Regions from separate parts of the Ruminiclostridium papyrosolvens DSM 2782 genome, predicted to be linked through region 2. Evidence: riboswitches for the same ligand, from Rfam matches in the RefSeq annotation. Region 2 holds a riboswitch; each other region holds the start of a gene.

Region 1 (7,900 bases), 910 kb from region 2:
GAGTAATGATTTTGGACAGTCTTTTTGATAATAAGACCAAAACCAGCATGCGCCTGCTGAAGCAGTAGCTGCAAATACTCCAATTAGAGATAGAACAGTTAGTACCAGTAATTTAATTTTACCCTTCATGTAATTATCCCACCCCTCTTATTTTTTGTTAATCTATACACTATTGGTGTAATATTAACCGTTGAAATTAGTGTAATTACTGAAATGATATTTGAGTAAATATTAGGAACTATTAGTGTAATAACAAAACACACTACTAATAAAATACTACCCTTTATCCTTAATTCCCTTTTTCTTTTTTCAGTAACAATCGGTTTTGACGTCAGATCTGCAGGTGCGTATAAAAATGTCAAAACTCCTGCTATAGCAAATAAACCTATATTTAAGAATTTTATACTAAGAATCTGTGCCATATATACAGTACCAAAAATAAATGAAAAGTGGGTAATTACACATCCAATCTGCGTTTTCGCATGTACTCCTCCTAAATAGGACTTATTTAATGAAAACACTATCACAGCAACTGCGGCATACTTTAATTGTCCCAGGAGTAATGCAGTAATCAACACTGCAAGTAATTTCAAACCATCTGCAAAAGCCATATATAAACCATAATCAATTTGTTCAGCTTTTTCTTCTGAGATTCCCGGGATATTTAATACAATCTCTTTAGTGATTTTCTTTGTTATATCCTCTAGCACTCAATCACCGCCACTTACATTTTACACCATTATATCCTATTTTTCTTTCTTTGTCGATATTTTTTTCTTTATATTAATATGTTACCAATTAAATAATAGCTCTATTACCTACATTAATAAAAAGCGCACATATTGCATAATATTTAAGTTCAGTACTAAATGTTACATTTATTTACTCATATAACTAATATATCTCTATATTTAAATCAATTTTCATTTGATGCGCCTTCACAAAGAATTTTATCCTGATTTATACATGTTTTTAAAATAATGCTACATCTGGAAACCAATAAAGTCAAGCTACATCATCGGCACTATAATAAAAATAAAACCTGCAAATAATTTGCAGGTTTTATTTTTATGAAACCCCTATTAGAATTTGAACATTAATTTTAAAGTCATGCGGTTTTATTGTACCGGTGCCTCCTCTTGTTGCAATTACGCTTCTGTTTGTACCTAACAATATGTATTGAAGGAGCACTTGCTCTGAGTTTCACTCCAAACTTGTTACCCTGCTTTATAATCTCCGGTTCTTCCAAAGTAAGTTCTTCCATCTGGGGTGAGACCATACCATAGCCTTTTACCTTGACTTCATGTAAGGCATATTCTACCCTGTCGTATTCCTTCTTTACTCTTGCAAGGTCTTTTATAAGGCTTATAAGCTTATGTTCACCCTCTATTTCCATTCCCGACTCTTCGCTTAAAATTCTATACAAAAGTCCGTCAGCAGCCGATAAATCAATTAGAACATTTCCTTCACCGAGGCTTACCTTATCTATTACTGCCCTTTTGACAAACTCATATTGCTCAAAAGAAGGCAGAGCATCCTTTATTGTACGTATTTTTGTGGCTGATTTAAAAGTATCCCTTATTGAAGTTATAATATCTGACTTTAACCAATGAGAATCCTCCAAAGCTTCAACCCATTTTGGTATATTGATACCTATCTCACAGATTGGGAACTCGTGAAGAACCTTCTCCATAACAGTATCAACATCATCAATTCTCATTTGGAGACAGTCCATTGCGATTACTGTTACACCATATCTTTGCTCCATCTCATCACGCAGCTTCAATGTTTCTGAATCTCTGGGATTTGTTGAATTGATAATAACCACAAAAGGTTTATTTATAGCCTTCAGTTCTGTTATTACCCTTCTTTCAGCTTCAACATAATCCTCTCTGGGGATATCTGAAATTGAGCCGTCTGTTGTGATTACAATACCTATGGTTGAATGTTCATTGATTACTTTCTTTGTCCCAAGCTCAGCCGCTTCCTCAAAAGGTATCTGATGATCATACCACGGTGTTGAAACCATTCTAGGTGCATTATTCTCCAAATGTCCCATTGCACCCTTGACCATGTAGCCCACACAGTCAATCATTCTTACTTTAAGCTGTACGTTTTCGTCAATAACAACTTCTACTGCTTCATTGGGGATAAATTTAGGTTCAGTGGTCATTATAGTTCTTCCGGATGCACTTTGCGGAAGTTCATCTATTGCCCGCTCTTTTTGATATGTGTTCTCTATGTTCGGGATAACCAACAGATCCATGAACCTTTTAATAAAAGTTGATTTTCCCGTCCTGACAGGTCCCACAATTCCTATGTAAATATCCCCTTGAGTTCTTTCAGCTATTTGCTGGTATATGTTGAATTTATCCACCCTTAGAACCCTCCCCTATATTGTTACACGTCCCGTAACGGACTATGTATATTGTCTTTTTCAATATTAAATATATGTCCGAAAAAAGTTATTATTACAAAAAAATAAATTTATTGAAAAATGTGTTTTATTACTGAAAACCTTGAGAAGAGTGATACGGGAATTGACATTAACAAACATTCCACGATATAATTTTTTATATAAAGGCTGAATCCTCTTTAACGAGGTACGGAGGAACCAATTTTGGGGCTAATCTGAAAAAGATAATTAGTAAGTGTACATATAATAATCATCTTTGTCTTTTTCGTAGGGCGATCCTATTGCCCGAACCCGACAGCTAACTTCGGAAGCCATAAATAGGAGGCTTAAATGTTTCAACTAAAGAAAATGATTTCCGGTGCTGCAACTATTGTGCTGTGCCTGGGATTGTTTGCATTTTCATCTTTTGCCGATGAAATTCAGACTGGAACAGTTTCCGCATCTGTTCTAAATCTCCGAAGTGACCCCGGAACATCTTCAAAGGTTATTGGAAGTATGACCCGTGGGGACAAGCTCAGTATTCTTGAAAGCTCAGGTGATTGGTTAAAAGTAAAAACATCAGATGGTGAAACGGGTTGGGCATACAGTCAATATATTGCCCTTTCCAAAGACTCCGATGACATTACATCGGTTAAGCAGTCTGATAAAGCTACCGACTTATCAGAGCAGCTAGTTAAGTTTTCCAAAACTCTATTGGGTACAGAGTATGTTTATGGAGGTACAACCCCCAAGGGCTTTGACTGCTCAGGATTTGTACAGTATGTCTTTAAACACTTTGATATTTCATTAGAGAGGGTTGCTGCAAGTCAGTCAACCCAAGGTAGTCGGGTCTCAAGTCAGGACTTGAGTGCCGGTGATTTGGTTTTCTTTGACACTGACGGAGGTCACAACAGTATTAGCCATGTTGGAATATACATTGGCGGAGGACAATTTATCCATGCGGCATCAGGAAGTTCTACACGAAAAGTTATAATTTCTGATATAACTTCCGGATATTATGCAAACAATTTTATGAAAGCAAGACGAATTATAGTGTAATTATTTTTGAGCTGCTCTTTCGAGCAGCTTTTTTTTAGCTGAAAAAGGGCTGCTATCTGCAGCCCTTTCATCAATATTACATTTCATTTTTCTTATCTCTTGTCATTAAAGCCCCTACAGCACTTCTTGGGTCTTTACCTTCAAAAAGTATTCTATATGCTTCTTCAGTTATTGGCATGGAAACACCAAGTTTTTTGGCTAAATCGTAGGCAGGTTTTGTAGTTGCTACACCTTCAACAACCATATTTACTTCATCCAATGCCTGCTGTACACTCTTTCCCTGACCAATCAGAATACCGGCCCTTCTGTTTCTGCTATGCATACTCGTACATGTAACTATCAGGTCTCCTACTCCCGTAAGTCCTGAAAAAGTGTCAGCACACCCTCCCATAGCTACACCAAGTCTGGATATTTCTGCAATTCCTCTTGTCATAAGAGCAGCCTTTGTGTTGTCACCATACCCCAAACCATCTGAAATTCCAGCACATAAGGCAATTATATTTTTAAGAGCTCCTCCAAGTTCAACACCAACTACATCAGTATTTGTATAAACTCTGAAATTAGGAGTCATAAACAAATCCTGAAGGAACTCAGCAGTTTCAATTTTTTCACAAGCAGCTACCACAGTAGTGGGTATATCTCTTCCTATTTCTTCTGCATGGCTTGGCCCTGACAGCACTGCTACGTTGTTATCAGGTAATTCCTCCTGCATTATTTCCGAAAGCAATTTACAGGTTTCATTTTCAATTCCCTTTGAACAGGTAACTACAACCGTATCCTTTGAAATAATACTTGCAAGGGTTTTGCAATTCTGCCTTGTTGTTTGTGAAGGTACAGCCAGCACAACTACCTCCGCTTCTTTGCAAGCCTCCAAAATATCATTTGTAAATTCTACGCTTTCAGCTACTTTAACACCGGGTAGCCTTGTAATATGCTCTCTGTTTTTCTTTAACATTTCTATTTCTTCTATCATAGGTGACCACAATCTAACCTTGTTACCATTCTTAGATAACAATACCGCCATTGCCGTACCCATGCTTCCCGCACCAACAATTGCTATATTTCTATTCATGTTTGCCTCCCTATATCAATTAAATTATATCATTAAGCTTTTTTCTTTTCACCGATTTTTGATTCTGTTCCACTCAACAGTCTCTTAATATTCCCGTTATGACGACTAATTGCCAGTATAGACAATATTGCAGCAAATATAATAAAAACCGGACTGTTCCCTTTTATGGCAGCTCCTATTGGAAAAGCTGCACATGCTAATATTGAGCCCAGTGATACATATCTGGTAATAGCTACTACTATAACAAATACCCCCAGAAGAATAAGGCCAAGTTTCCAGTCCATCATCATTACCACTGAAAATGAAGTAAGAATACCTTTTCCGCCTTTAAACCCAAAGTATAACGGCCAGTTATGCCCTGCTATAGCAGCGATACCGCCAACCATACCGCCTATCCCTGAAATATTAAACAAAGTAATTGAATCAGGTATGGAAGTAATAATCAAGTTACCAATAATATATGATAAAACTCCTTTAAGAATATCTCCGAATATTACAAGAATAGCTGCGGTTTTTCCAAGTGTCCTCAATGTATTTGTCATTCCTGCATTACCGCTGCCATGCTTGCGTATATCAGTTCCGTAAATTCTCCCCACAACAATGGAAGTATTCAAGCTCCCAAGGAGATATCCGATTATCATAACCAATAAAATCTTTATTGCAAAAAGACCCATCTTTCCCTCCAAGCCAAACCGGCTAAAAATCTTTTAAAAGATAAAAATTCCTATTCTCTCTACAATGCTAAGACTAATCTTCCTTTTCACGCTGCCTATGGATAAATCTTATTGGAGTACCTTCAAAGCCAAAATTCTTCCTCAACTGATTTTCCAAATAGCGCTCATAAGAATAGTGGAATAAATCCAAATCATTAACAAATATAACAAACGCCGGTGGCTTTATACCTACCTGAGTCATATAGTATATTTTCAATCTCTTACCCTTGTCTGAAGGAGGCTGAACCATAGCAACTGCTTCATTTACAAGATCGTTTAACATTCCTGTGGAAATACGGAAAGCTGCCTGATCTGCAACAAATTTAATAAGCTCATAAATCTTATTAACCCTTTGTCCGGTTTTAGCAGATATAAAGAGAACCGGTGCATAGGTCATAAATCCCAGTTTCTCATGCACTACTTTCCTGTATTCCTCAAGTGTACCCGTCTGCTTTTCAATTAAATCCCATTTGTTAACAACTATAATTGAGGCTTTTCCCTGCTGATGTGCATAACCCGCAATCTTTGTATCCTGCTCTGTTACACCGTCTTCGGCATCAATCATAATGAGGCATACATCTGCACGTTCAATAGCAGTCCAAGACCTGATTGTACTGTATTTTTCAATAGTCTCGTTGATTTTGCTTCTCTTTCTTATTCCGGCTGTATCAATAAAAGTGTATTTTTGTCCATCCATTTCCACATGAGTATCAATAGCATCTCTGGTAGTGCCGGGAATATTACTTACAATAACTCTGTTTTCGCCAAGTATAGAATTTATCAATGAAGATTTTCCTGCATTAGGCTTTCCGACAACGGCTACCTTAATAACATCCTCATCTTCTTCAGCATCAGTATCTTCAGGAAAATGCTCAAAAATTGCATCAAGAAGATCACCCATACCAAGGCCATGGACAGACGAAATAATCTGCATATCACCCATACCCAGATTATAAAATTCATATACATCAGGAGGTGGCTCACCAATCCTGTCAACCTTGTTTACACACAGAACAACAGGCTTCTGAGATTTTCTAAGCATGGTAGCAACTTCCTTGTCGGTAGCTGTCATACCGTCCTTCCCATCCACCATAAATACAATAACGTCTGCTGTTTCGATTGCAATTTCAGCCTGACGCTTCATTTGCTGCATAATGATGTCCTCAGAATAAGGCTCAATTCCTCCCGTATCTATTAATGTAAACTTAGTACTTCTCCACTCTATCTCAGTATATATCCTGTCTCGTGTTACACCAGGAGTATCTTCTACAATAGAAATTCTGCTGCCTGCCAGATAATTAAAAAAGGTAGACTTACCAACATTCGGTCTGCCAACGACTGCTACAACAGGTTTACCCAAATACTACACCTCCAAATAAAATTAACAACAAACTTTATTATATTTATATAAAATATCTAATTCCCAATCAATGAATTCACAAACTCACTGCCCGAACCATCCACTATTCGAATAGGGATGTTAAGCTCCGCTTCAATACGTTCAACAGTATAATCGTCCAGTAAGACCTGTTCCCCTGCTCTCAGCATATTTCTGCTTATTAACAGCTCCTGACCCAAATCACGGCCTTTCAGCTGCTTTACAATATCCTGACCCGTAAGCAATCCCGTAACAGTTACGTAAGGGCCAAAGAATTCATTTTCTATATCATAAACATTGACTTCCAAACCATTATATACATTTTTTATTTCATCTACCAATTGTAATATATTTTTATATACAAGTCTACCTGTTACCAGACTTACCTTCCGGCAGGCAGACAATATATGCTTTTTCTTATTCTTTAGGGCTTCCTTTACTTCTTGTCTGAGTAAGGCCACCATACCAACACCGTTTTCAATCTGCGGAAAATCTTCGTATTCCCTGTACCGTGGAATATCAATATCAGCATTAATATAAAACTCATCAGACAGGTATATAACTCTGGAGCCTTTCTCTTTCAATAGTTTATTCTGCCATTTATGTACCTGATTTATAACATTCGCACTGCTCTCCATATCAAATGGCTTCAATTCAAACAGGTTTTCCCTATGCCTGCTTATACCAACCGGCACAATTGAAACGCTGTTTATAGAAGGATAAAGCTGACACAAATCTTCAATAGTTTTATCCAGCTCATCTTTATCATTAATATCCCTACACAAAACAATCTGACAGTTAACTTCAATACCGTTATCCGTCAACATTCTTATTTTGTCCATAACATCACCGGCAAACCTGTTTCCAAGCATGAATTTTCTTAAATCAGGGTTGGTGGTGTGTACAGAAACATTTATAGGTGACATCCTATAATGAATAATTCTCTCAAGCTCTTCATTTTTTATATTAGTTAGAGTAACATAATTTCCGGTAAGGAAAGAAAGTCTTGAATCATCATCTTTAAAGTATACTGTTTCTCTCATTCCCTTTGGAAGCTGGTCTATAAAACAGAAAATACACTTGTTGGTACAGCTCTTAGCTCCATCAATAAGTGAATCCTCAAAATCAAGCCCTAAATCTTCAGTTTCATCCTTTTCGACTTCTATCTCCCAAATCTCACCATCAGGCTTTTCAATCTCCAGAAGCAGTTCCTCTGAAGACTGATAATACCTGTAGTCAAAAATATCCTTTATATTCTGCTTGTTTATGGATAGCAGGAAGTC
Region 2 (7,900 bases):
GCAAGGATTGAAAAGGGTCTGAATAAGCTTGATGGAGTTTTGAATGCAAATGTTAATTTTGCGGTAGAAAAAGCAACTGTTGAATACGATGACAGTTTGACCGATTCAGCAAAATTTCAGGAAACAATCCAAAAACTTGGTTATGGTGTTATAGAGGAAAGCGCAAAAACCGGAAACAAAGTTGAATTGAAGCTTTCCGGCATGTCGTGTGCGGCATGCTCTGCAAAAATTGAGAAAAAGCTTAATAAGACCGAAGGAGTAGTAAAGGCAGCTGTAAACCTTGCCACAGAAAAAGCAAATGTTGAATACGACCCGACTACGGTAAAAGTTTCTGACATAATTAAAATAGTTGAAGGCTTGGGCTATGGAGCGGAGATGGCTGAAGAGGTAAACAAAGATACTGAGAAAGAGCAAAGGGAGAGGGAGATAAAATCCTTGAAGCTTTCTCTGATTGTCTCGGCAGTGCTAAGTACTCCTCTTGTACTCGCCATGATACTGGGAATGCTGAAGCTTGACAGCCCTTTGCTTTCATTTCTTCATAATCAGTATTTTCAGCTGATAATAGCAACTCCTGTACAGTTTATAATCGGTTTCAGATTTTATAAACATGCATATTACGCATTGAAATCAAAAAGCGCTAACATGGATGTATTGATATCAATGGGTACATCAGCTGCATACTTTTTTAGTCTTTACAATGTATTCTTCGAGGAAGTTCATAAAGGCATGATGAAAGACTTGTACTTTGAGGCGGCAGCGGTTATTATTACGCTTATTTTGCTGGGTAAATATCTTGAAGCGGTTGCAAAGGGTAAAACTTCAGAAGCAATAAAAAAGCTTATGGGTTTACAGGCCAAGACGGCCAGAGTAATTAGAAACGGAACTGAAGAAGACATTCCTATAGAAGATGTTCTGCCCGGTGATGTGGTTGTTGTAAGACCGGGAGAAAAAATTCCTGTTGATGGTAAAATATTGGAAGGCAATTCATCCATAGATGAATCAATGCTTACAGGAGAAAGTCTTCCGGTTGAGAAGAAGGCAGGAGATGCTGTAATAGGAGCAACCATCAACAAATACGGGACCTTCCGTTTCGAAGCCACAAAGGTAGGCAAGGATACTGCATTGTCACAAATAATCAAGATGGTTGAAGATGCTCAAGGCTCAAAGGCTCCAATTCAGAAGATTGCCGACAAGGTTTCAGGTATATTTGTTCCTGTAGTAGTGGCAATTGCGTTATTAACCTTTGTAATATGGCTGATTGTAACAGGTGATGTGACAAAGGCAATAGTAAGTGCGGTGGCAGTTCTGGTTATTGCGTGTCCATGTTCCCTGGGGTTGGCAACTCCTACGGCAATAATGGTAGGTACCGGAAAAGGTGCTGAAAACGGAATACTCATAAAAGGCGGAGAACATCTGGAGATGGCATACAAGCTAAACGCCGTAGTTCTTGATAAAACAGGAACAATTACTAAAGGCCAGCCGGAAGTTACCGATATAGTTGTTATAGATACTTCCTATAATGAACAGGAAATATTAAGGCTTGCAGCAATTACAGAAAAAAGTTCAGAACATCCTTTGGGAGTGGCAATTTATGAGCATGGTAAACAACAACTTGGCAATATAAATGACCCTGACAGATTTGAAGCAATACCGGGCAGAGGCGTAATGTCTGTTTTAGACGGCAAAAGAATTTATATTGGTACCAGAAAGCTGATGAGTGAACAGGGTATTGATATGGGAAATGTTGAAGCTGCCATAGCAAGACTTGAAGACGAAGGCAAAACAGCCATGCTGATGTCTATAGACAGCCAACTTACTGCTCTTGTTGCGGTTGCGGACACTTTAAAGGAGAGTTCAAAGGCTGCAATTGCTGAGTTGAAAAATATTGGTATTGACGTATATATGATTACAGGTGACAATAAAAGGACAGCTAATGCTATTGCAAAACTGGTAGGTATAACTAATGTACTGGCGGAGGTACTTCCTGAAAATAAGGCAGAGGAAGTAGAAAAACTAAAGGCACAAGGCAAAATAGTAGCAATGGTTGGGGACGGAATAAATGATGCTCCTGCATTAGCTACTGCAGACATCGGTATGGCAATAGGCACAGGGACGGACGTTGCAATTGAAGCAGCAGATATTACCCTTATGAGGGGGGATTTAAGAACCATTCCGGCTGCCATAAGACTATCAAGAAAAACAATGACCAAAATAAAGCAAAATCTTTTCTGGGCGTTCTTCTACAATATTATAGGCATACCATTTGCTGCACTGGGATTACTCAATCCTATGATTGCTGGCGGTGCAATGGCCTTTAGCTCTGTTTCGGTAGTAACAAATTCATTAAGCTTAAAAGGTTATGAGCCAATGGATAACCGTAAGTTTGATAATGTTGAGGAATGGCAGAAACAAGAGTGGAATACGGGGAAAAAACAATAATCAGATATTAACGCATATTACCAGAGTTTTGACCCCGCAAATAATTATTAATAACACGAATTATATATTGACTGCTTGTATTTTTTGATTTGATTAAAGGAGGTGGTGAGAAGCAGTTTAATTAAAGTAGTCAAAAAAACTTGCTGAATCTTCGCCAAAAGCGCGAAGTACGGAGGAACCAAGAAAAAGGGGGTTAATCCATTTTATATGGTAGGGTGATCCTATTACCCGAACCCGGCAGCTAACTTCGGAAGCACACTATAGGAGGAGTAATGAAACAAAAGATTACCAAGGCAATTGCAGGATGTATTGTCACCCTGATTTTTGCATTTGCAGCTACGGCTGTTATGGCTGCAACAATGCCTGCAAAAGTAGTAGGTACAAGCGTAAAAATGAGAAAGTCACCAACAACATCTTCCTCAATTGTAACCAAATTGACAAATGCAAAAGTAACTGTTACAGACTATTCAAAAGGCTGGTACAAGGTTTCATATAACAAGAAAACCGGCTGGGTTAGCAGTAACTATGTTAAATTGCAGTCTGTAAAAGGAGTTATCAATGCAAGTGGTGTAAATTTCAGGAAAAGTGCCGGAACTTCAAGTAAGGTTATAAGCAAGCTTAAAAGAAGTACTTCCGTACAGATTCTTGATGTCCGAAAGGGTTGGAACAAGGTTAAGATAGGCTCAAAGGTGGGCTATGTATCATCCAAATTTGTGAATATATCAACTGCCAACACACAAATTTCCAGAGGTGCATCAGCAGCCGGATTTGCTGTCATTGAGAATGATGGCTCAGTAACCGGTAAACTCATTTCTTATGCCCGTCAATTTGAAGGGGTCAGATATGTTTATGGCGGGGCAAGCCCACAGACAGGTTTTGATTGTTCTGGTTTTGTAGGCTATGTATACAAAAGGTTTGATGTCAGTCTTAACAGGTCTGCACAAGGTATGTATTCTAATGGAGTTAAGGTATCAAAGGGCCAGCTGAGAGCAGGAGATATCTTATTTTTTGATGCTTCAAGCAGAAAAGAATCAGGACAAATAGACCACGCAGGAATTTATATGGGTGGGGATACCTTTATTCATGCATCTTCGTCAAACGGCAGAGTCCTTGTACAAAAGCTGTCTGAATACAGGGGTACTTATATTGGAGCAAAAAGAGTAATTTAGAAATAACGTAAATATTAAATAATTTATAGCCGTAAAATTCATCTTTTGGTGTTTTTTGCGGCTTTTTGTTGAAGGGAATTATTTCAATCCATAATGCATAAAATAATAGTTCTTGTTGCATTTGCAACAACCCTGAAAATAGTTTTCTTGTATCATTAATAGTATTGAAGCTAAAAGACTATTTTGGGGAGGATTTGCACATAACCAAGTTTTTGCTTTGTCTGATAAAGTAGTAGATGCAGTTAAAACCGGAGCCATAAAAAAGTTTATTGTAATGGCAGGTTGTGACGGAAGAATGGAAAGCAGAGAGTATTACACTAAATTTGCTAAAAAACTCCCAAAGAATACGGTTATTCTAACTGCCGTGTGGCGTTTTTAGCTCCAAATGTTATAAAATATCTTGTAGATAATTTTGGTATTGGGGGGATTGGATTAGTAGATGCAGATTTAAAACTGCTTATAGGGTAAGTCATGGCATTAAGTGGTAAATATTCATAAATTTTAAGAAAAATATTCAACTTTATTTGTAGAAGTTGCACCGAATAGTAGATAAAGATAGAAAATTATGATATAATTGGAAAAGAAACAAAAAATTTAAAAGAAAGGAGGATATTTAATGAGAAAGAAATTAATGAAAGCCCTGACTTTAGGCTTATCAATCGTGTGTTGTACCTTTGCTCTGAATGTGCAGGCGGTAACACCATTAACGATTACCGATACTAAAACGGGAACCTTTGACGGATACGACTATGAGTTGTGGAAGGATAGTGGTACTACCAGTATGACGTTAAACGGTGGCGGTAAGTTCAGTTGCCAGTGGAGTAATATCAATAATGCATTATTCCGTACCGGTAAAAAGTATGATGAGACCAAGACGCATCAGCAACTTGGAACCATCACATTGGACTATGCAGCAAACTATCAACCATCAGGAAATTCATACTTGGCCGTCTATGGTTGGACTGTCGACCCACTTGTAGAGTATTACATTATTGATAGTTGGGGCAATTGGAGGCCACCGGGAGCTACGTCAAAGGGACAAATAACTGTTGATGGTGCTACATATGACGTATATGAGACTACTCGTGTAAACCAACCTTCAATCAAAGGTAATACAACTTTTCAGCAGTATTGGAGTGTTAGGACATCGAAACGTACAAGCGGAACAATATCCGTAAGTGAACACTTCAAAGCATGGGAAAAGATGGGTATGAAAATGGGTAAGATGTATGAAATCTCACTCGTTGTAGAAGGGTATCAAAGCAGTGGCAGAGCGGACATTACTGCAATGTCACTTAATGTTGGGGGCGGAAATCAGCCTGTGGTAAAGGGTGATTTAAATGGTGACGGAAGTGTTAATTCTTTAGACTTTGCAGCATTAAAATCACATTTAATAGGAGCTACAAAACTTTCTGGTGCAGCTCTTTCTAATGCTGACGTTAACGGGGACAGTCAAGTAGACTCTCTTGATCTTGCAACTATGAAAAAGTACTTATTAGGTATAATAACTACTTTCTAATATGAAGTAGTGTTATACTATACCACAAAGGAGCAGTCGTATACCCTTAAAGGTAAGCGATGCTCCTTTTTAGTAAGCCAGGTAAGGACGCTTAATTAGTTTTACCAAATCAAAGTGTCATTTATTAAGGGTAATAAAATAAGGAGTGTGTTTTTATGGACTATAGTAAGGCGGTCTCCTATTGGGTTGAAAAAGAGAAAAATGCGGTTAGGATGGACCGCAACGAACTTTTGACAAGGGTAGAGAAATTTATTATGACACATAATACTTGCGCCTTGGCCACAGGCTTCAGTGATTTTGTCCGTTGTACACCAATTGAGTACAACTACAAAGACGGGAGATTCTGGCTACTTTCTGAGGGTGGCCTGAAATTTAGAGGGCTGGAGGGAAATAAAAATGTCTGCCTCGCCATCTACGATGAATATACCGGCTTCGACAAATTGGGAGGGATGCAGGTCAACGGTGTAGCAGAGATTGTGGAACCCGGGACAAATGAATACATGGAGCTATTGGCCTTGAAGAATATTTCCGCTCAGAAACTGAAACAGTTGCCTACCACCTTGTACCTCATTAAGGTAACACCAACCAGCATTGACTTTGTATGTTCAGAGATTCATAGATTAGGCTTTGATACCAGACAACATTTGTGTTTTTCCGATAGTCATGATTAGATTTGTAGGGCTGAACTAATAACATACTCTAAAAGACCAGAGGGCTGTCGCAAAACAAACTTGCGACAACCCATTTAGAATTCTTTAGGGAACCTTTATTGCGTTGAAAACTGATTCATTTTTTACGAGTTTATATTTCTTATCTTTTCTCCAAGCGTTTAAATCATCATCATATCTCTTAGAAATATAACCACTCTTTATATCATCTTTTAACTGTGTAAAAGAGTAGACTTTCATCAGCTTCATTACATGATAGCCATAGGAGGTTTTAACAATACCCGTATCTCCCACTTTCCTTGACGAATCTACTGCCCAGTTTTCAAATTCCGGTACATACTGGTGGTTTTTCATTACTGTGTATTTTCCGCCTTTTTCAACAGAACCGGGATCTTCAGAAAGCTCTTTTACCAGTGCTGCAAAATCACAATTAGGTTCATTTACTTTTTTTAAGGTGTCTTCTGCTTTTTTCTTTGCTTCTGCATCTTTTTGGGGAGTGGACTGATTGTTTTCGTCGTTACTCAGGAACAGTATATGTCCTACAATTACCTTGTAAAACTTATCTTTGTTGCTATCATAAAATTTCTTGAGCTCAGTATCTGTAGTTTTGTAACTACTTTGTGTTTGAGAAGAGAATTTTCTTACAATAGACACGTTGTTATAAAAACTCTTGAATTGAGATAGGGTAAAGCCTGTTTCATTCTTAATAATCTTTTCTTGTTCTGCAGTTGTTGCGGCCAGAGAATTAAGATATGAATTCATGTTTGTGTTGAAATCATCTGTTTCTTTTTTAGTTAAGGCCGTTTTGGCAGCTTTTGCCTTTGAAAGCTGAATTTTGAAATCTACTACGTTATCAAGAGCCAATTTTTTTGCGTAGTCAGATGCTTTCATATTGTTAATATTTGCATTCCAATCAACATTATAGGAATTAAAATAGCTTTGAATCATTGAAATGGCATCTTTAAGAAAAATGTTGTAGTCTTCCTTTGATATATTATCGGTTCCTACTTTTGCCACATATGTTTCCGGAGTGGCTGTCTTTGTAGTTGCCGCTGCAAAAGTATTTCCGGCAGGTATCATTGCCGTTAATACTAATGCAACCGCAACAAGTGCACTTACAAACTTTCTGTACATTATTTACCTCCTGTTATGGACCGCTATGCGGAAAAATTTTGTGCTAAAAAAACTCCACTATATATAATTTAACACCGGACTTCCAAAATCCTCTAATATATTATAAAAAATTACTATTTTAATCAATTGTAAGAAGTACAAAAATGTAATAATATATGTATATAGAGCTATTTTATTACATTTATGTAAAATGACATAAAGTAGCTTAAATTTTAATTATAGAAAGGAGGCGATAAAAACTGGATAAAAAATGCTTTTTAAAGGTTTTCTTAACATTGGCATTGACAGCACTGATGCCATTAGTGTCAGTTGTAAATGTTCCTGCAAATGCCATGACAGCAGAAGGTGTAAAGTATGAATTTGAAAACGGTGTCCAGAACAATGCTGAAATTCATACTGACTATGTTGGGAAGACCGATGACGGCCTGATATTTGACCTAAGCGGTGCAACTTGCAGCTACGTTGGACAAAGGGGGACAAGTACTTCTGTTAATGTTGACATTGAACAGGCAGGACTTTACGAATTGGTTGTACGATATGCACAGCCATTTGATAAGACCAAAAAGATACAGTATCTCAATGTCAATGATTCCAATCAAGGAGAGGTTAGCTTTCCGTACACTCTCAACTGGAAGGAAATGTCCGCAGGAATTGTAAAGCTCAATAAGGGTACTAACAATATTGAATTTGAAGGCTACTGGGGATACACTTTTTTTGACTACCTTATTGTTAAGCCCGCAGATGAAAGTATTACTTCACTGAAAGTCGATAAAAAGCTTGTGAACCCTAATGCTACCAAAGAAACAAAAGCACTTATGAGCTACTTGGTTGACGTGTATGGAAAGAAAATTATTTCAGGTCAGCAGGAAATTTGCGGGTCTCATAACTATGAAGGCTCAGAGTCAGACTTTGCCTATATTAAGGAAAAAACAGGCAAGATGCCTGCATTAAGAGGTTTTGATTTTATGAAC
Region 3 (7,900 bases), 490 kb from region 2:
ATAAGCTCAAATGAAAATTCCATTACTATTATTTCAATTACTGTCGGAAAGGGAACTATTTCTCTCGAAGCCTCAATTGCAAACAAAAGATTAGTTGGAATCATTTCCTGATGATAATTCGTTACCGCTATATACAGCCCGGGCAATAAAAGTGCTATGATAACGCCTATTATTCTTATCATTCGTATAAAATTTACATAAGGAAATCTTATATTTATATCTTCAGGTGTACTAAGGAATTCCGTAATTGTTGCAGGCATTACAAGTACATAAGGACTTCCGTCCAATATAACGGCTATGTTACCTTGGGCCAGCATTCTTGCAACAGTATCAGGTCTTTCAGTTGCAAATATCTGTGGTGCTGTCAGAAAAGTGCTGTCTTCCAATAGTTGCTCCAATTCCCCGGAATCAAATATATAATCAACTTTTATACTTTTAACTCTTTTTAATACTTCCTGTACAAGGGATTCATTTGCAATATCACGAATATACATGACAGCACAAGGAGTATTGCTTCTCTTACCTATAGTAAGCCCCTTGATAGTCAAGTCTTTATCCTTTAATATTTTTCTCAGAAGTGCTGTATTTGCCCTTATTTGCTCATTAAAAGCTTCCTGTGGCCCTCTTATGACAGTTTCCGAATTTGGCTCTCCCACAGCTCTGTGTTCCCACTTCTTAGTGTCCGCTGTGTATGCATACTCCAATCCATTCACAAATATAGCACACCCGCCAAAATTTATATTGCTTACAATATCTTTAAAGTTATTGACCTTTTTTAACTGATTAAAAGGTATAAGTCTGTTGAATATAAATTCTCCTGCATCCTTTACCTCTTGCTTTATATCAAAGTTTGATAAAATCATTAAAGGCTTAAGAATATTATTGCTTATAATACTGCTGTCCGTCATTCCGTCAATAAAAACAATGAAAGCCTGATAATTCTCATCTTGTACCGAAATATTGAACTCCCTGTAAATAATGTCACTGTTTTCAGGTATGTTATATATTTTTTTCATAATTCTTTTATTATTATCTATTTCATCCGAAACGTGCTCTTCAAGATATTCATCCTTATCAGGGCATTTTTCAAAGTAATCCTTTAACTCTTCACTATCAAATCTATCCATAGAAGAGGCATTTTTTGCCTTGCCACAATTTACTGACTTGGTTTCCTTCAACTCAAAATCATTTTTTATGCTTTTTTTTTCATATATAATGTATTTTCTTAGTCTTTTTACAATTCCCAATTTTAAGCTCCTTTGTATATAAATTATGCTTAGGTTTAAATGTATTATTTTATTTTGAGGTTACTTATATGCACTGTTTTCATTTCTTGAATAACTTTATTAATAATTGTAAATTTTGTAATCTATTTTTAACTTTAGTTTATTGATTTTTGCCTTGTTAATTGAGTCCCTATGTTCTATCATTATATATAAGCAACCAAATAATTACTGGCAGGTGAAATTAATGAATAAAAAAATAATTTCAGTTATAGTGACAATGATATTAGTATTAAACAGTTTCCCGGTCTTTGCATGGACGCCGGCTGAAAGCCTTACTTCCAGCTCCGTTGTTCTAATGGATACCGTAAGGGGACAAGTTCTTTTTGGAAAAAATGCTTATAAGCACTTATCCCCCTCAGTTATGTGTAAACTTATGACTGCGCTTGTTACCATTGAGAAAACTGATTTAAATGCTAAGGTTACAATAAGTAAAAATGCCGCCAGTTTTAATGGCCTCAATCTTGTGGTAGGAAACCAATATACTGTTGAAGATTTGCTTTATGCCGTAATGCTTTCACAGGGGAATGACGCCGCTGTAGCACTTGCCGAGTACGTAGGTGACGGTGATATTCAGAAATTTGTCAGATATATGAACACGAAAGCTAAGGAGCTTTCTTTAAAGGATACATATTTTGTAAATCCAACAGGACTTTATGAGAAATCACAATATACTTCTGCCAATGACATTGCCTTACTTATAAAGGCAGCAATATCAAATAATACTTTTAACGTAATATTTGGAGCCAGAGGTTTTGGTTGGCTCAATGGAAATGATTCTTCAATACTAACAAACCAAAATACACTTTTTTGGAGTTATAAAGGAGTCGACGGCGGAAAATTAGGCGCAAACACAAATCCTCAGAGCTTTTCCGCTGTTACTACAGCTTTTCAAAATGATAAACGTCTTATTGCCGTGGTATTCAATAACAGTAAAGAAAATGCTTTTTCCGAGACTGCAAAACTTTTTGATTATGGATTTTCCAAATTTTATACAGGAGTACTGGTTCCAAAAAATATACCTCAAAGAAGCATAGAAGTAGATAATGTTAAGGTTGATTTGGTAAGTAAAATTGATGTTTATTACACTTATCCCGTAGGAGACAGTTTTATTAAAAATATAAGCTTTTTAAAAAATGAAAAGTTAAAACTTCCGGTTAATACGGAAACTATAGCAGGTGTCTTAAAATACACGCTTAACGACAGTACTGTAATAGAAGTTAATTTATACGCGGATAAGACTGTTTCAGCGCCAGAGGATTACAGAACAAAAATAAAAGATATTATTACTGAAAACAGGGATTTAATGGCGATTGTAAGTATTCTTGTAATCATCGAACTCGTACTGATAATAAAAAATCTTTTTAAATTTATGTTTAGAGCAAAAAAAACAAGAACCCAGTAGTAGCAGGGTTCTTGTTTTTTCTAATTTGAAGCCGGTCTGGCATTATATTTGTTGTGGCGCTTTGAAGACCACTTGTTATTATTTTCAATATACGTTTTTAATACTTTTTCCAAATCAAGGACATCCTTCATTTCATAGTACCCTGATTTCTTATGAATAAATTTCGCAGCACTTACTGCTCCCTGTGCAAAAGCCTTTCTTGAAAAAGACTCATGACTGATTTCTATTTTGTCTTCCTGACCTACAATCATTACTTCATGCTTTCCTATTACCCCTCCGGCCCTTACAGAATTTATGGGGATGTCTTTATGTGACACCACCACCCCTTTATTTAAAAGACCGCTCTGAATTTCACCGGCTATTTTTTTAGCTGTTCCCGATGGTGAATCCAATTTGTTTTTATGATGCAACTCTGTTATCTGAAAATCATAGCTGCTTAGCAAACTTGCTGTTAGATTTGACAGAAGCATCAGAACATTTACACCCATAGTTATGTTTGGTGCATAAACAATGCCGTTTTTGAACTTTCTGCAAATTACATAGAGCTTCTTAAGCTGATAATCTGAGAATCCTGTAGTTCCCACTACAATATTTATCCTATATCTTGAGAAAATTAAAGCATTTTTCAACGCTGATTTGGGATTTGAGAAATCAATAACAACATCCGGTTTATTTCTGAATATTACTTCCTCCAGTTTATCAGATCCGGTAACCGTAATTCCTGTTTTATTCATTCCAAGAATTTCTCCCAAATCCTTATTTAAAGATTTACTGCCCGGACTGCAAACAGCAGAAACAAGCTGGATTTCTTTTTGTGCTAAAATTGCCCTTGCAATTTCCTTTCCGGTACGGCCCAAGCCTGATATACAAACTTTCATCAAATAAGTTCCCCTCCCTTTCAAATTATAAGTAAGAATTAAAATTGAATAATTAAATTTTGAAGAAAATGAATAAGGATAAACTTAAAAATGCTACAGGTAAACTGTAGCATTGGTTAGAAAATTACATAATGTAAAAATTCACTTTCTCCCCAACGCTTACGAAGTTAGCTGCCGGATTCGGGTTGTAAGAGACTAACCCTACCTGGTAATCCAGGATTCACCCCATTAAATGGTTCCCCCGCTTATAGCAATCAAACTGCTATAATTCAGCGATAAATTATTAATTTTTAGACTTAAATCCACTGTTAGTATATACCATTTCTATAAATAAGTCAATATTTCCTGATTTTTATTAACATTCTTTTATTTAAGCCGATTTGGTTATAATAGATTCATTAATCTTGCCGTTTCCTATCTTTACTAAGTACACGTCATAATATTGTTGTCCAAGCTCATATGCGAACTTTTTATCCAATACAGCAAAATCAAATCTGTTTTTACCTTTTATAGCACTGCCCGTGTCCATAGCAATTGTGTACCCCAGCCCCTTAATGTAGAATATTGTACCATAAGGCCAATGTGTTTTATCTATTGCTACGGATACACCCGGTACTATTGGTTTACCTGAGCTTGTTATGCCCTTGTTATTTCCACATTCCTCAGCACATGGAGTGTATGCCGTACCAAGAAATTTACCAATATACTTTTTTTTGCTGTTATTTTCAAGATTATCACCACTGTAAATCTTGTATGATTGAGGTTTTACACCTACCGCTGCTGCCTTTTTAAGTGATTTCTGAAGCTGAAGATTATCATCTGCCAGTTCCCTCTTTGTAGACTCCAATTGCTTATTTTGTTTTTTCAAATCTTCAAGTTGTTTTTTTATCTCTTCATTTTGTTTCTTAAGTTCTTTGTTAAGTTTACCTAGTTCATCACTTTGAGATTTATAATTATTAGTGTTTGTCGTTAATGATTGATTCGATTTCATAATAAGCATGGATTGAGCACATTCATTATTATATTTTTCTTTGTACTGGTTAACTACATTGTTTACCCTGATACAGAAAAAAGCAAGTAAAGTACTTGTCAATACCAAAACTATAGTTAATATCTTGAACATCCAAATATCTACTGACTTTTGATTGTCTTTTTCGGTCATATATGCAAACTCCTTATTAAATAAATTAACCTATTATGGATTATTTTCCAAAATAGCAGTATTTATACATATAGAATAACAATATTTTATTTGGGGACAATGATTTTGGGTGATATAATGTTTAATTTTTTTAAAACCAAAGGTCCTAAAAATGCAAAAACTCAGGGTACAGAAAAACCTGCAGACAGTAGTAATAGAAGCAATACTCAAATTCCTAAATCCATAGAGAAAGTAAAAGGAATGCTGAATCAGGAATTTTCCCTGTGCAGTGACTTTAATCTGCGTGAAATAAATTTGGGAACGCTGAATACAAGAATTGTCATAGCTTCTATAGAAGGTTTTTTTGACAAAGCAATCCTTGCAGAGAATATTATTGAACCTATTATAAATTATTCAGGCGATAAAAACTATTCATCTGTTTTCACACTCTTAAGCGAGAGTATATTAAGTGTTAGCGATGTTAAAGACTTATATTCCTTTAAAGAATGTTTGAGCGGTATTCTCACTGGCGATGTGGTCTTATTCATTGACGGACAGGATAAGGCCTTTAAAATAGGACTAAAATCTCCTGAAAAAAGGGCTGTCAGCGAACCAGATACCGAGATTAGTATTAAAGGCTCAAGAGAAGGCTTTTCAGAAAATCTCAAGACAAACTTGATTCTGCTTAGGAGAAGAATAAAAAATACTAAATTTAAAGTTGAAAGCCTCGTTTTAGGCGAGCAAACAAATACTGATATAGCAATATGCTATATTCAAGGTATAGCAGCACCTGAAGTTGTTGAAGAAGTAAAAAACCGTCTTAACAGAATAAATACTGATGCAATCCTTGCTACCGGATATATGGAACAATTTATACAAGATGGCAAAATGCCTGTTTTCCCTATGGTGGGAAACAGTGAAAAGCCTGATAAGGTTGCAGCTAAACTTCTGGAAGGAAGAGTTGCCATTTTAGCAGATGGAACTCCTACGGTATTGACGGTTCCCTTTCTGATAATTGAGAGCTTTCAAGCTCAGGAGGATTACTTCGGAGAATACTATTTTGCGTCCTTTATGAGGTTACTCAGATTAATGTCTTTTTTTGTATCAGTATACTTACCCGGCTTATATGTTGCGGTTACCAGCTTTCACCAAACCATAATACCTTTTAAGTTAATGCTGACAATGGCAGCGACCAGAGAAGGAATCCCCTTTTCGTCTTTTATAGAAGCCTTAATTATGGTAATTACTTTTGAAATTCTTCGTGAAGCCGGTTTACGTATGCCAAGGGCTATAGGTCAGGCAGTCAGCATTGTAGGAGCTATCGTTCTGGGAGATGCTGCTGTAAGTGCAGGTATAGCTTCTGCTCCGTTGGTTATTGTTGCTGCTTTAGCAGGAATTTGCAGTTTTATTGTACCTCCTCTTATGAAAATAGGTTCGGTTTTAAGAATTATTATATTAATAGCAGCCAATATTCTTGGGTTATTGGGAATAGGCTTTGTTACCTATATGTTTACTATTTACCTTTGTGGTAAGAAATCATTTTTTGTGCCTATTCTCTCCCCATTTGCCCCTTTCCGTGGAGAAAGCCTAAAGGATACCTTTATAATTGCACCTATTTGGTCAATGCATAGCCGCCCCCGTTCACTAACCCAAAACCAGAATAGAAAACGTACAACAGGGAAAACTTTTGCTCCAAGGGGGAGTAAAAAATGATTAAAAAGATAATTCTGCTTTTGCTGTCTACGAGTATGATTATGTATTTAACAACAGGCTGCTGGAACAACAGGGATTTAAGTGAATTGTCTATTCTTACAGCTATGGGAATTGACCAGACTGAGGATGGCAAAATAATGGTAACAGCACAGATTATCAAGCCTGTCGATGTCAGCAGTTCCGGTGCAGGAGTTTCCGGTGGAGGCGGTGGCGGTGAGAAAAGCTTTGTAACTGTCAGTTCTACAGAACGTACTATTTTTGCAGCTTTAAGAAGCCTTCTTTCCAAAATAAATAAAAAGATATTTTACAGTTCTTCACAAGTTATAGTTTATAGTGAAGAACTTGCTAAATCAGGAATTAAGGATTACGTAGATTTTATTTTAAGAGACCATGAAACTCAATTTAAGTCTCTTGTTGTAGTAGCCAAGGGGACAACTGCAAAAGAAATAGTAGAACAGGCGTACAAGCTTTCTAAAATTCCCGGCGGTTATATAAGAGAAACAATAAAGAATTCTAAATCCCGAGGATTTACGAAAGAAATACCACTGCTGGGCATGGCAAGAGAATTATCAACAGAAGGCCGTGAGCTATCTATTGGTACTATAGAAAAAACCGATGACTTAACTTCTACTGAAGGCTTGGCCGTTTTTCGGAAAGATAAAATGATTGGTTGGCTTGACAAGTATGAAACCCGCGGATATATGTTTTTAACAGGCCGTGTTAAGTCAGCAATTGTAGAGGTTGAAAGTACTGATAATCCTAAAGAAATAATCGGAATTGAATTAATGAAGGTATCTTCAAAATTTAAAGTTAGTGTCTCAGATAATAAGCCTATAGAAGTTTCCGTTAAAATCAAAGTTGAAGGCAATGTTGGTGAACAGCATAGTTATTCTGGGCAAAGTGCCGAAAAAGTATGTAAATCTCTTACTAACTGTCTTGAAGAAAAAATAACAAAAGAATGTTACAGTGCAATTGCTAAGTGTCAGAATGAATATAAAAGTGACATATTTGGCTTTGGAATTCACGTGTTTGATAAATATCCGAATTATTGGAGAAAAGTTACAAGCGTTTGGAGTGAGAAAATTTTTCCTACCATTAAAATAAAAGTAAATGTAGATGCAAAAATTAACAGAACCGGGCTTTTGAATAAAACAATAAAGATTAGGTAAGGTGAAATTACTTGTTAAAAATAATTATTGGTGTTTTTATACTTGTACTTATAAATCTAAAAGAACTGTTAGCATCCACATCAAGGGGTAAAGTTATGGGTGTATATTTTACGGTTGTTGGGATTTCTTTAATACTAGGTATTCTTATTTCTACTAAAAAAGCACCTCCAAGTCCCTATGAAGTTATTTCTGATTTACTTTATAACATTGGTTTGGGAGGTGAATAGTATCAACAAGGTCAAACTATCTAATTTTCAGCTTGCAGTAATAGCCATCGGTTATTTTCATGCAAGTACTACAATTTCAAACCC

Evidence for each region. A riboswitch is a leader RNA that binds a small molecule or an ion and turns the genes downstream of it on or off. The one in region 2 is predicted to bind cyclic di-AMP.
Region 1: it holds a riboswitch for cyclic di-AMP, as region 2 does, so the genes downstream of both, P0092_RS14220 (C40 family peptidase) here and P0092_RS10525 (C40 family peptidase) in region 2, are expected to answer to the same signal.
Region 3: it holds a riboswitch for cyclic di-AMP, as region 2 does, so the genes downstream of both, dapB (4-hydroxy-tetrahydrodipicolinate reductase) here and P0092_RS10525 (C40 family peptidase) in region 2, are expected to answer to the same signal.

What each region holds. Positions count from the first base shown of each region.
Region 1 covers NZ_CP119677.1:3,168,597-3,176,496, forward strand. The annotation lists gene P0092_RS14205 (AgrD family cyclic lactone autoinducer peptide) at 1-129, opposite strand, end outside; gene P0092_RS14210 (accessory gene regulator ArgB-like protein) at 126-710, opposite strand; gene spoIVA (stage IV sporulation protein A) at 1,109-2,377, opposite strand; cyclic di-AMP (ydaO/yuaA leader) riboswitch at 2,573-2,744, shown strand; gene P0092_RS14220 (C40 family peptidase) at 2,747-3,454, shown strand; gene P0092_RS14225 (NAD(P)H-dependent glycerol-3-phosphate dehydrogenase) at 3,531-4,526, opposite strand; gene plsY (glycerol-3-phosphate 1-O-acyltransferase PlsY) at 4,559-5,200, opposite strand; gene der (ribosome biogenesis GTPase Der) at 5,274-6,599, opposite strand; gene P0092_RS14240 (radical SAM protein) at 6,656-7,900, opposite strand, start outside.
Region 2 covers NZ_CP119677.1:2,262,152-2,270,051, forward strand. The annotation lists gene P0092_RS10520 (heavy metal translocating P-type ATPase) at 1-2,439, shown strand, start outside; cyclic di-AMP (ydaO/yuaA leader) riboswitch at 2,571-2,711, shown strand; gene P0092_RS10525 (C40 family peptidase) at 2,712-3,608, shown strand; partial or broken gene P0092_RS22120 (hydroxylamine reductase) at 3,796-3,972, shown strand; gene P0092_RS10535 (glycoside hydrolase family 11 protein) at 4,225-5,127, shown strand; gene P0092_RS10540 (pyridoxamine 5'-phosphate oxidase family protein) at 5,283-5,798, shown strand; gene P0092_RS10545 (peptidylprolyl isomerase) at 5,883-6,929, opposite strand; gene P0092_RS10550 (glycosyl hydrolase) at 7,169-7,900, shown strand, end outside.
Region 3 covers NZ_CP119677.1:1,772,617-1,780,516, reverse strand. The annotation lists gene P0092_RS07935 (spore germination protein) at 1-1,247, opposite strand, end outside; gene P0092_RS07930 (D-alanyl-D-alanine carboxypeptidase family protein) at 1,471-2,688, shown strand; gene dapB (4-hydroxy-tetrahydrodipicolinate reductase) at 2,709-3,566, opposite strand; cyclic di-AMP (ydaO/yuaA leader) riboswitch at 3,708-3,851, opposite strand; gene P0092_RS07920 (3D domain-containing protein) at 3,937-4,728, opposite strand; gene P0092_RS07915 (spore germination protein) at 4,834-6,420, shown strand; gene P0092_RS07910 (Ger(x)C family spore germination protein) at 6,417-7,589, shown strand; gene P0092_RS07905 (hypothetical protein) at 7,601-7,816, shown strand; gene P0092_RS07900 (GerAB/ArcD/ProY family transporter) at 7,809-7,900, shown strand, end outside.